3 regions of the Streptosporangium sp. NPDC001681 genome follow, and region 1 is predicted to be linked to each of the others. Evidence: riboswitches for the same ligand, from Rfam matches in the RefSeq annotation. Region 1 holds a riboswitch; each other region holds the start of a gene.
The links. A riboswitch is a leader RNA that binds a small molecule or an ion and turns the genes downstream of it on or off. The one in region 1 is predicted to bind S-adenosylmethionine.
Positions count from the first base shown of each region.

Region 2: it holds a riboswitch for S-adenosylmethionine, as region 1 does, so the genes downstream of both, thrC (threonine synthase) here and ABT130_RS20620 (aminotransferase class V-fold PLP-dependent enzyme) in region 1, are expected to answer to the same signal.
Region 3: it holds a riboswitch for S-adenosylmethionine, as region 1 does, so the genes downstream of both, ABT130_RS43315 (FAD/NAD(P)-binding protein) here and ABT130_RS20620 (aminotransferase class V-fold PLP-dependent enzyme) in region 1, are expected to answer to the same signal.

Region 1 is NZ_JBEOZN010000042.1:56,309-59,575, forward strand. Features, by position in the region: gene ABT130_RS20615 (NADH-quinone oxidoreductase subunit D) at 1-99, opposite strand, end outside; gene ABT130_RS20620 (aminotransferase class V-fold PLP-dependent enzyme) at 117-1,457, opposite strand; SAM riboswitch class IV at 1,510-1,625, opposite strand; gene ABT130_RS20625 (TerC family protein) at 1,833-2,576, shown strand; gene ABT130_RS20630 (cytochrome P450) at 2,717-3,267, shown strand, end outside.
Region 2 is NZ_JBEOZN010000229.1:3,103-6,369, reverse strand. Features, by position in the region: gene ABT130_RS46260 (cold-shock protein) at 1-94, opposite strand, end outside; gene ABT130_RS46255 (MoaD/ThiS family protein) at 452-727, opposite strand; gene thrC (threonine synthase) at 750-2,042, opposite strand; SAM riboswitch class I at 2,057-2,199, opposite strand; gene ABT130_RS46245 (S1 family peptidase) at 2,398-3,267, opposite strand, start outside.
Region 3 is NZ_JBEOZN010000177.1:8,358-11,624, forward strand. Features, by position in the region: gene ABT130_RS43305 (enoyl-CoA hydratase-related protein) at 1-783, shown strand, start outside; gene ABT130_RS43310 (DUF402 domain-containing protein) at 799-1,320, opposite strand; SAM riboswitch class IV at 1,373-1,485, shown strand; gene ABT130_RS43315 (FAD/NAD(P)-binding protein) at 1,611-3,267, shown strand, end outside.

The DNA.
Region 1 (3,267 bases):
GATCATGTCCTCGGTCGCGAGCTCCTTGCCGCGCGCTTCCCGCACGGCGGCGGCACCCGCCCCCATCCCCACGCTCAGCTCACGGCGAGGCTCGTTCATATGCCTATGCTGTCACGTCAGCCGCGCGAGGCAAGATCCCGCAGTGCGGTGATCAGCCGGTCGACGTGCTCGGAGGTGGTGCCGATGCCGATGGAGGCGCGCACCGCGGAGGCGGTGGGGTCGTCGCAGCCGCCGTCCTTGGCGTCCAGCAGGTGCCGTACGAAGGGGTGGGCGCAGAACTTGCCGTCCCGGACGCCGATGCCGTAGTCGCCGGCCAGGGCCTCGGCGACCTCGCGGGCGGTGCGGCCGTCCACCACGAAGGAGACGATGCCGACGCGCGGATGGTCGGGCCCCCACAGGGACAGCTCCTGCACGCCGGGGACGGAGGCGAGGCCCGCGCGCAGCCGGTCGAGGAGGCGCTCCTCCTCGCGGACCAGCGGGGTCCAGCCGGTGGCGGTCAGGGCGTCGCAGGCCGCGGCCAGCGCGATGGCGCCCAGAACGTTCGGGGTTCCGGCCTCGTGACGGGTCTCGGGGTCGTCGTGCCACTCGGTCTCGTCGTCGTTCACCGCCTTCACCGCCCCGCCGCCCCGCAGGTACGGCTCGGCGTCGGCCAGCCAGTCGGAACGGCCGATCAGCGCGCCGGTGCCGAACGGGGCGTAGAGCTTGTGGCCGGAGAAGACCACGTAGTCCAGGTCGAGCGCGGTCAGGTTGAGGCGGCGGTGCGGGACGAGCTGCGCGGCGTCGACGAGGACGCGGGCGCCGTGGCGGTGGGCGATGTGGGCCAGCGCGGCGATCGGCCAGAGCTCCCCGGTGACGTTGGAGGCGGCGGTCACGACCAGCAGCTTGGGGCCTTCGACCGAGGCCAGGGCCTCGTCGGCGGCGCGGACCGCCTCGCCGGGGAAGGCGGGGGCCGGCAGCCGCAGGGCGCGCTCCCAGGGCAGCAGCGAGGCGTGGTGCTCGGTGTCGAAGACCACGGCGGTGGTGCCCTCAGGCAGACTGCGGGCCAGCAGGTTGGTCGCGTCCGTGGTGTTCCTGGTGAAGATCACCGAGTCGTCGGGACGGGCACCGACGAAGGCGCGTACCGTCTGCCTGGCCTGCTCGTAGCGGGCCGTGGTCAGCTGGGACGCGTACCCGGCGCCTCGGTGGACGCTGGAGTACGCCGGGAGCGCGGCGGCGACGGCGGCGCTCACCGGCTCCAGACAGGGGGCGCTCGCGGCGTAGTCGAGGTTGGCGTATCGGACGAGCCTGCCGCCCCTGACCGGAACCTCCAGGTCGGAGCCGAGCACGGCGGGGATCGGCCGGTCGCCGGACGTACGGGTCGCGGGGACGGTCACCGGGGTGGTCCCGAGGGCGGTCGCGGGGGTGGCCGCGTCGGCTGCGTCGGCGGCGGTGGCGGTGAAGATCGTCAGTGCGGACACGCCAGGGCTCCTTCGAGGTCATCGGACCCCAACCCATGGCATAGGTGCCTGGAGCCCGCGCTTGTCCGGCACACCTCGTGCCGGACCAGGTCCTCACCCGGGGCACCCCGCCGCGGACGCGAGGGTTGCCGGCCAGCGAGCCGGGGCTTGTCACTGGCACTCATGACCTACGGGGGAACTATAACCGACGTCTGGCGGGAATTCGCAAGTGCTGTCTCTCATGTTCGGGAACTCATGAGGAGTCCCGTTCGTCTGGGCAGTGAGCCTGGTGGAGCCGGGCGGCTGGTGATGTTTGTCCTGGTAGTGGCTGAATAATGCCGAACGACGGGTCTCGTCGTGCCGGTGGTGATCAAGTGGAACCGGTTGGAGGCACGGATGTTGGATTGGGTGACCAACCCGGAGATCTGGATAGGGTTCGTCACCCTCGTCGCCCTGGAGATCGTGCTCGGCATCGACAACATCATCTTCATCTCGATCCTGGCCGGAAAGCTCCCGCCCGAGCAGCGCGACAAGGCGCGCAGACTGGGCCTCCTCGCGGCCCTCGTCAGCCGGTTGGCGCTGCTGCTGGCGCTGGCGTGGGTGGTGAAACTCACATCGCCGCTCTTCGAGGTCCTCGGCCAGCCGATCTCGGGACGGGATCTCATCCTGCTCGCCGGTGGTCTCTTCCTGCTGGGCAAGAGCGTCATCGAGATGCACGACAGCATCGAGGGCAAGACCGGGCACGGCAGCGCCAAGGTCGCGGCCTCCTTCGGCTCGGTGATCGCCCAGATCATGCTGCTGGACATCATCTTCTCCCTCGACTCGGTCATCACCGCGGTCGGCATGGTCGACCAGCTCGGTGTCATGGTCGCGGCCGTGATCGTCTCGGTCCTGGTGATGCTCTTCGCCTCGGGCCCGATCAGCCGCTTCGTGGACAAGCACCCGAGCATCAAGATGCTCGCCCTGTCGTTCCTGGTGCTGATCGGCGTCGTGCTGATCGCCGAGGGCCTCGGGCAGCACATCTCCAAGGGCTACATCTACTTCGCGATGGCCTTCTCGCTCATCGTGGAGCTGCTGAACATCCGGCTGCGCACCAAGACGGCCCAGCCGGAGAAATCGGACAGCCCGACCGAGGTGTAGCGGCCTGTGGCGGGCTGTCGAACGTCGGCGGACGGTTCAGCCTCAGGAGGCGATGGCGCTGGGGCCACCGGGCATCCGTCTGCCCAGCTCCAGGGGGCGGAACAGACAATTGACGCATGGGGCGACATTACGATGTCCGTGTGCGCTTTGATCCCTGGAATCCGGAATTCGTCGCCCATCCGTACGACGTCTACGACGAGCTGAGGCGGCAGCGGCCGGTCAGCTTCTTTGAACCGACCGGCCAGTGGCTGGTCGCCCGGCACGCCGACGTCAACGCGCTGCTGCGCGACCGTCGGCTCGGCCGCTCCTACCTGCACGTGGCGACCCACGCCGAGTTCGGCAGGCCCGACGACCCCGAGTTCCAGGACCCGTTCTGGCGGGTGGTCAGGGCCGGGATGCTCGACGTCGAGCCGCCGGTGCAGACCCGGCTCCGGCGCCTGGTCTCCAAGGCGTTCACCCCGCGCATGGTCGAGGCGCTCCGCCCCAAGGTCGCCGAGATCGCCGGGGGACTGGTGGGCCGTTTCGTCGAACGCGGCGGTGGAGACCTGATCTCCGAGGTCGCCGAACCGCTCCCGGTGACCGTGATCGCGGAGATGCTCGGCGTGCCCGAGGCCGACCGGCACCTGCTCCGCCCCTGGTCCGCCGACATCTGCGGGATGTACGAGCTGAACCCCTCCGTCGAGGCCCAGCA
Region 2 (3,267 bases), on a different contig from region 1:
CGGAGTAATGGACGAACACATCCTTACCACCGTCTACCGCGATGAAGCCGTAGCCCTTGTCCGCGTTGAACCATTTGACGGTGCCCTGCGCCACTTGCGACTCCTCTTACTGGACTTAAGGACGACGCCCATTCCTCGCGCGAAGTCCTCAATCTCCGGGGCGGACTTCGCCACATCGATCGTCCTCGACCATACCTGTGGGAACCGGTAGGGCAACAGAGTCAAGCACCAAACTAGCTCTTTACAAGAGCATTTAGTACGAGAACACAGTTTGACTATCACTATTAGTTAGTTAAAGATTACATTATCTTTCCCCACCGCGAATACCGGTTTACGCCACAAAGCAGGACACCCGCACGCGGCCGGAGCCGGGCGGGTGTCCTGGAGAGGCGTCGCGAGCGCCCCGGAAGGTGAGGCGGGTGCGACCGGCGCAGTGCGGGCGGGGCGGGACTCAGCCTCCGGCGACCGCCGGGATGATGGAGATCTGGACGCCGGAGGGCGTGGCCGTGTCGAGGTTGTCGGCGAAGCGGACATCCTCATCTCCGACATAGACGTTGACAAAACGGCGAATCTTGCCCGTTTCATCAAGAATTCGGGCGCCGATCCCCGGGAAGTCCGCGTCAAGCTTCTGGAGGACGTCGCGCAGGGTCTCACCCTCTCCGGTCACCTCGGCAGCACCATCGGTGTAAGTCCGGAGAATCGTCGGAATCCGCACGGAAACGCTCATAATTCAGTACCTTTCACGATTTCTAGGCGATTGCCGCACGGAATGCGTCAAGAGAGGGGCGGATCACGGCGGTGGGGCGCGCCTCGGCGGCCACCGCGTCGAGGGTCTTGAGACCGTCGCCGGTGTTGAGGACCACGGTCTCCGCCTCCGGGTCGAGCCTCCCTGTCGCGACCAGCTTGCGAAGCACGCCGACGGTGACACCTCCGGCGGTCTCGGCGAAGATGCCCTCGGTCCTGGCCAGCAACCGGATCGCGTCGACGATCTCGGGGTCGGTGACGTCCTCGACCGCGCCGCCGGTACGGCGGGCGATGTCCAGCACGTACGGGCCGTCGGCGGGGTTGCCGATCGCCAGCGACTTGGCGATCGTGTCCGGCTTCACCGGGCGGATCACGTCGTGGCCCGCCTTGTAGGCGGCGGAGACCGGGGAGCACCCCTCGGCCTGGGCCGCAAAGATCTTGTACGGCCTGTCCTCGACGAGACCGAGCTCGATCAGCTCCTTGAAACCCTTGTCGATCTTCGTGAGCTGGGAGCCCGACGCGACCGGCACGACGATCTGGTCGGGAACGCGCCAGCCGAGCTGCTCGGCGATCTCGTACGCCAGCGTCTTGGAGCCCTCGGCGTAGTACGGCCGCAGGTTGACGTTGACGAAGCCCCACTTCTCGCCCAGCTCGTCGCCGATGAGCTCCGAGCAGAAACGGTTCACATCGTCGTAGGTGCCCTCGATGCCGATGAGCCTGCCCCCGTACACGGAGGCCATGACGACCTTGGCCTGCTCCAGGTCGGCGGGGATGAACACGCAGGCGTCCAGCCCGGCCCGCGCGGCGGCGGCGGCAGCGGCACCGGCCAGGTTGCCGGTGGAGGAGCAGGAGAGGGTGTGGAAGCCGAAGTTACGGGCCGCCTCGACGGCGATGGCCACCACGCGGTCCTTGAAGGAGTGCGTGGGGTTGCCGGAGTCGTCCTTCACGTGCAGCGAGCGCATGCCCAGTTCACGGGCGAGGTTGCCGGCGTTGACGAGCCTGGTCCAGCCGGGCTCCATGTTGGGCTTGGTGGCCACGTCGGCGGGGACGGGCAGCAGCGAGCGGTAACGCCAGATGTTGGCCGGCCCCTCGGCGATCTGCTCCCGGGTCACCCGCCCGAAGTCGTAGGCGATCTCAAGGGGCCCGAAACACTCGGCACAGGCGAAGCTCGGGCCGAGGTCGTAGCGGGCACCGCACTCGCGACAGGACAGGGCCACGGCGGGGCCGAACTGCTGGTTTTGCGTGTCTTCGACACGACCAAGCGAGGCGGTGGTGTTCTCAGTGGTTGCGAGCGCCATGAAGCGAGGCCTTTCCCTCATCTTCGTCTGCGGACCACCCTGGTCACAGACCGGAATTGGCACCTGTCCCGGCTGACCTCGTGTCGATCACGAGTCTTGAACCGGGATGGTTGCCGGGGCTTCGCAGGGCCGATCCCTCCACCCCTCTGGATGAGCAAATATTCAGTTGGAAACCTGACACGCAGGTCCTAAGCACTCTACATCGCCGTACCGCCGCCCCGGCCACCTGTCTCACTCTACGAGACATGACGTGTTACCTGACGGACAGAGCTCCCCGGCCCCAGGGGCGCTCCGCCACTGCCCGCAGGCACCGCACCACGGTGGACGTCCCGTGGAACCTCCCGCGGAAGGCGGGTCAGGGGGCTTTGGTCTTCAGTGTGTAGGGGCTGGAGCCGCTCACGGAGACCACCTGGTAGCGGTAGAAGCCGGGCGGGCCGGTGTAGCTGATCTGCTCGTCGGGGCCCGCGCCCTCGGAGGTGGCGACGGTGGTCCAGCTCGACCGTTGCCACCTTTGGAGGTAGAGGTCGAAGTCGACGCCGTCACCGCCGTCCAGGCAGGCGGAGTGCGTACCGGCGACGGCGGCCCGGTAGTACCGGCTCGGCTGGGAGACGGACTGACCGTTGTTCAGCGTGCCGGTGTAGGTCTTCGGGTAGCCGCTGCAGTCCTGCTTGCCCGATGGAGCGGTGCCCGGGGAGATGTCACCCGACGAGCTGGCGGTGCTGTCGGTCAGCAGGGTCAGGTCGTAGGCGGTGAGGATCTCGTTGAGCGGCTGGAAGTAGGTGACGCCACCCGTGGTGCAGTCCCCGGAGCCGCCGGAGGTGACTCCCTGGGCCTGGTCCACCGAGATGAACGAACCACCCGAGTCACCCGGCTCGGCGCAGACACTGGTACGGCCCAGGCCGTGGATGGTGCCCTGGGGGTAGGTGACGCTGGCACTGAGCTGCCGGATGAGACCGCAGTGCCAATCGGTGGTGGAGCCGGACCGGCAGATCGAGGCACCCTCCAGGGCCGGCCTGGAGCCCGCGACGGGCACGGTACCGCCGACGCCGTTGCTCACCACCGGCTTGGGGCTCCAGCCGGCGTTCACCGCGACCCAGGCATAGTCGTTCTCGGGAAAGGACGACGCCCGGAAGACCCCCTGGGGCACCCGGTTGAAACCGGTGGTGGCATCGCCGGTCTTACCGCAGTGACCGGCACTGACGAAACCCGCCTGGGTCCCGCGCAT
Region 3 (3,267 bases), on a different contig from region 1:
GGAGAGACGATGGTCGACCTGGTGCTGCCGTCGATCGAGCGGGGCGTGCTGACGCTGACGTTCAACCGGCCGGACCGGCTCAATGCCTGGACCGACGAGATGGGCCGCCGCTACTTCGACCAGCTGGCCGAGGCGGAGAAGAATCCCGAGGTCCGGGTGATCGTGGTCACCGGGGCGGGCAGGGGCTTCTGCGCCGGGGCGGACTTCCAGACGCTCACCGCCATCCAGGACGGCTCGTACGCGGGGGAGCCCGACCGGCGTCCCAACACCTTCCCGACCACGATCCGCAAGCCGATCATCGCCGCGGTCAACGGCGCCTGCGCCGGGCTCGGCATGGTCCACGCCCTGGTCTGCGACCTGGTCTTCACCGCCGCCGAGGCCAAGTGGACCACCGCCTTCGCCCGGCGCGGCCTGGTCGCCGAGTACGGCCTGTCGTGGATCCTGCCCCGCCTGGCCGGGCAGGCCAGGGCCATGGACCTGCTGCTCTCCGGGCGCACCTTCACCGGTGCCGAGGCCTGCGAGCTGGGCCTGGCCAACCGGGCGGTGCCGGGAGAGCGGCTGATCGAGGAGACCTTGGCCTACGCCCACGAGCTGGCGACGTACAGCTCTCCGGCCTCGATGGCCGTGATCAAGCGTCAGATCTGGGGCGACTGGCAGCGAACCCTGGAGGCGTCGGAGTCGGCCGCGGCGCGCCTGATGGTCGACTCCTTCACCCGGCCGGACTTCGCCGAGGGCGTCGCCAGCTTCGTCGAGCGCCGCGTCCCCGGCTTCCCGCCGCTGTAGTCACTCCGGCGCATCTCAGCTGACCAGGGTGAGCCAGCGCGGGGCGGCGTCGAAGGGGGCCGTGCGGGCGGTGACGGCCTCCATCAGCCAGGCGGCCGAGGCGCGGGCGCTCCGGACGACCTCGGGCGGGTAGGCGTACCTGACCCGGTGCTCCTCGAACTCGTCCTCGTCGTCCAGGAAGACCCGGCTGGTGCGGCCCTTCGCCAGGTTCCGGCGCGTCCGGATCACGTCGAGGTCGAGGTCGACCATGGTGACCTCGCCGTCGCTCCACCGTGGCACGGTGGAGATGTCGCAGTAGATCTCGTGCTTGTGCGGGGCGGAGTTGAAGGCGGCGGTCCACCAGGCGTCGCGGGGGAAGAGCATCACGAAGGCGTGCGGGGAGGCCACCTCGGGCCCGTGGCCCTTGCGGCCGACGGAGTTGGCCGCGCAGCCGGTCCATACCCCGTGTTCGTCCTCGCCGAGCAGAAGGCCGCTGTGGTTCCAGTGCAGTGATCCGTCGTATTTGCGGTAGACCACCTTCACCATCTCATAGGACATTCCCCAACATTAAGCCTTGACAGAGATCTATGTATTTCCTACCTTCTAAATAGGTTAAGAGTGTCAGTGCGAAGCCCCGGCTGGCTGACCGGCAACCCTCGCACCGCGGCGGGGTGCCCCCGGGGGAGACCTGGCGGCACGGTCGGCGTGCCGCAAGCGCGGACCCCCTCACCGGGGTCACCGAGACATGTCCGGGAGTGCCACATGTCGAAGACCAGCACACTGAACTGCGCGAGCCCCATCGACCCCGACACCCACGGCCACTACCGGCCGCACCGTAGAGCCGCCGTATGAGCGCCTCGATCGCCGTCGTCGGCGCCGGCCCGACGGGCACCTGCCTGGTGGAGCGCATCTGCGCCAACGCCGCCGACCTGCTCGGCTGGCCCTCGCTCGACGTCCACGTGATCGACCCCCACCCGCCGGGGGGCGGCCGCGTCTGGCGCCGTGACCAGCCCGAGCTGCTCTGGATGAACTCCGCCGCCGCCGACGTGACGCTCTTCACCGACGAGTCGGTGCGCTGCGAGGGGCCGATCCGTCCAGGCCCCACGCTGGCCGAGTGGCTGGGCGGGGACCCCGGCGCCTTCGCCTCCCGCCCGGCCCAGAACGGCTACCTCTCCCATGTCTTCAGGCACGCGGTGGCGACCGCCCCGCGCGGGGTCCGGGTGCACGTGCACCCGGTCCGCGCCGTCGATCTCGCCGACATCCCCGGCGGCCAGGCGGTACGGCTGGAGGACGGCCGGACGATCGAGGTCGACGCGGTGATCCTGGCCCAGGGACACGGCGACGTGACCCCGAACGGGGAGGAGCGGGCGCTGGCCGACCTGGCCGCGCGCGGCGGGCTGCGTTACCTGCCCACCGGATACGCGGCCGACCTCGACCTGGACGGCATCCCCGCCGGAGAGCCGGTGATCGTGCGGGGGATGGGGCTGGCCTTCGTCGACCTGATGGTGCTGCTCACCTCGGGCCGGGGCGGCCGGTTCGTCCGCGAGTACGACGGGGAACTGGTCTACCTGCCCGGCGGGCGGGAGCCCCTCCTGCACGTGGGATCGCGGCGCGGCGTGCCGTACCACTCCAAGACCGGCTACCCCTTCGAGGGCGCACACCCGCCGGTGCCGCGCTTCCTCACCCGCGAGGCGCTGGGCGAGGGCCCGTGGAACTTCCGCCGGGACGTGTGGCCGCTGGTCGCCAAGGAGCTCGCCTTCGCGTACTACCACGAGCTCATCACCGCCCACCCCAAGCGCGCCAGGCTGGACTGGGCGGCGTTCGCGGAGGCGTTCGCCGATCAGGAGTGGCGCAGCCCGGGTATGCGCAAGCTGATCCGTACGGCCGTGCCCCGGCACCTGGACCGGCTCGACTTCGACCGGCTCGACCGGCCGTTGGCGGGCATCAGGTTCGGTGACCGGGCGGGGCTGCAGAAGTGGATGCACGGCTACCTCGCGGTCGACCTGGAACGGCGCGCCGACCCGGCGCACAGCGCCGACCACGCCCTGATCCTCGGGCTGCTCTCCGTCTACGGGGTCCTGGCCGAGCTGGGCGTCTCCGATCCGTGGTTCCACGGGTTCTTCAGCTACCTCGCCAGCGGCCCGCCGGGACCCCGGCTTGCGGAGCTGCGCGCCCTGGCCAAGGCAGGGGTGGTCACCTTCCTCGGCGCCGACCTCAAGGTCGACCACCACGAAGGGCGCTGGCGGGCACAGAGTCCCACCGTGCCCGGCGGCGTGACGGCCACGACCCTCGTCGAGGCCAGGCTGCCCGCGCCCAGCGTGAGCCGGGCCACCGACCCGCTCATCGGCGCGCTCCGCGACCGGGGCGAGCTCGACGAGAAGTCGGGGCTGGTGAACGTGCGGGCCGCGGACCGCCGCCTGGTCGACAGGTCCGGCACCCCGCACTCGCGCAGGTTCGCCTTCGGCCCCTGGGTCGCCGGCGGCCAGGTCACCGGCGGTTTCGCCA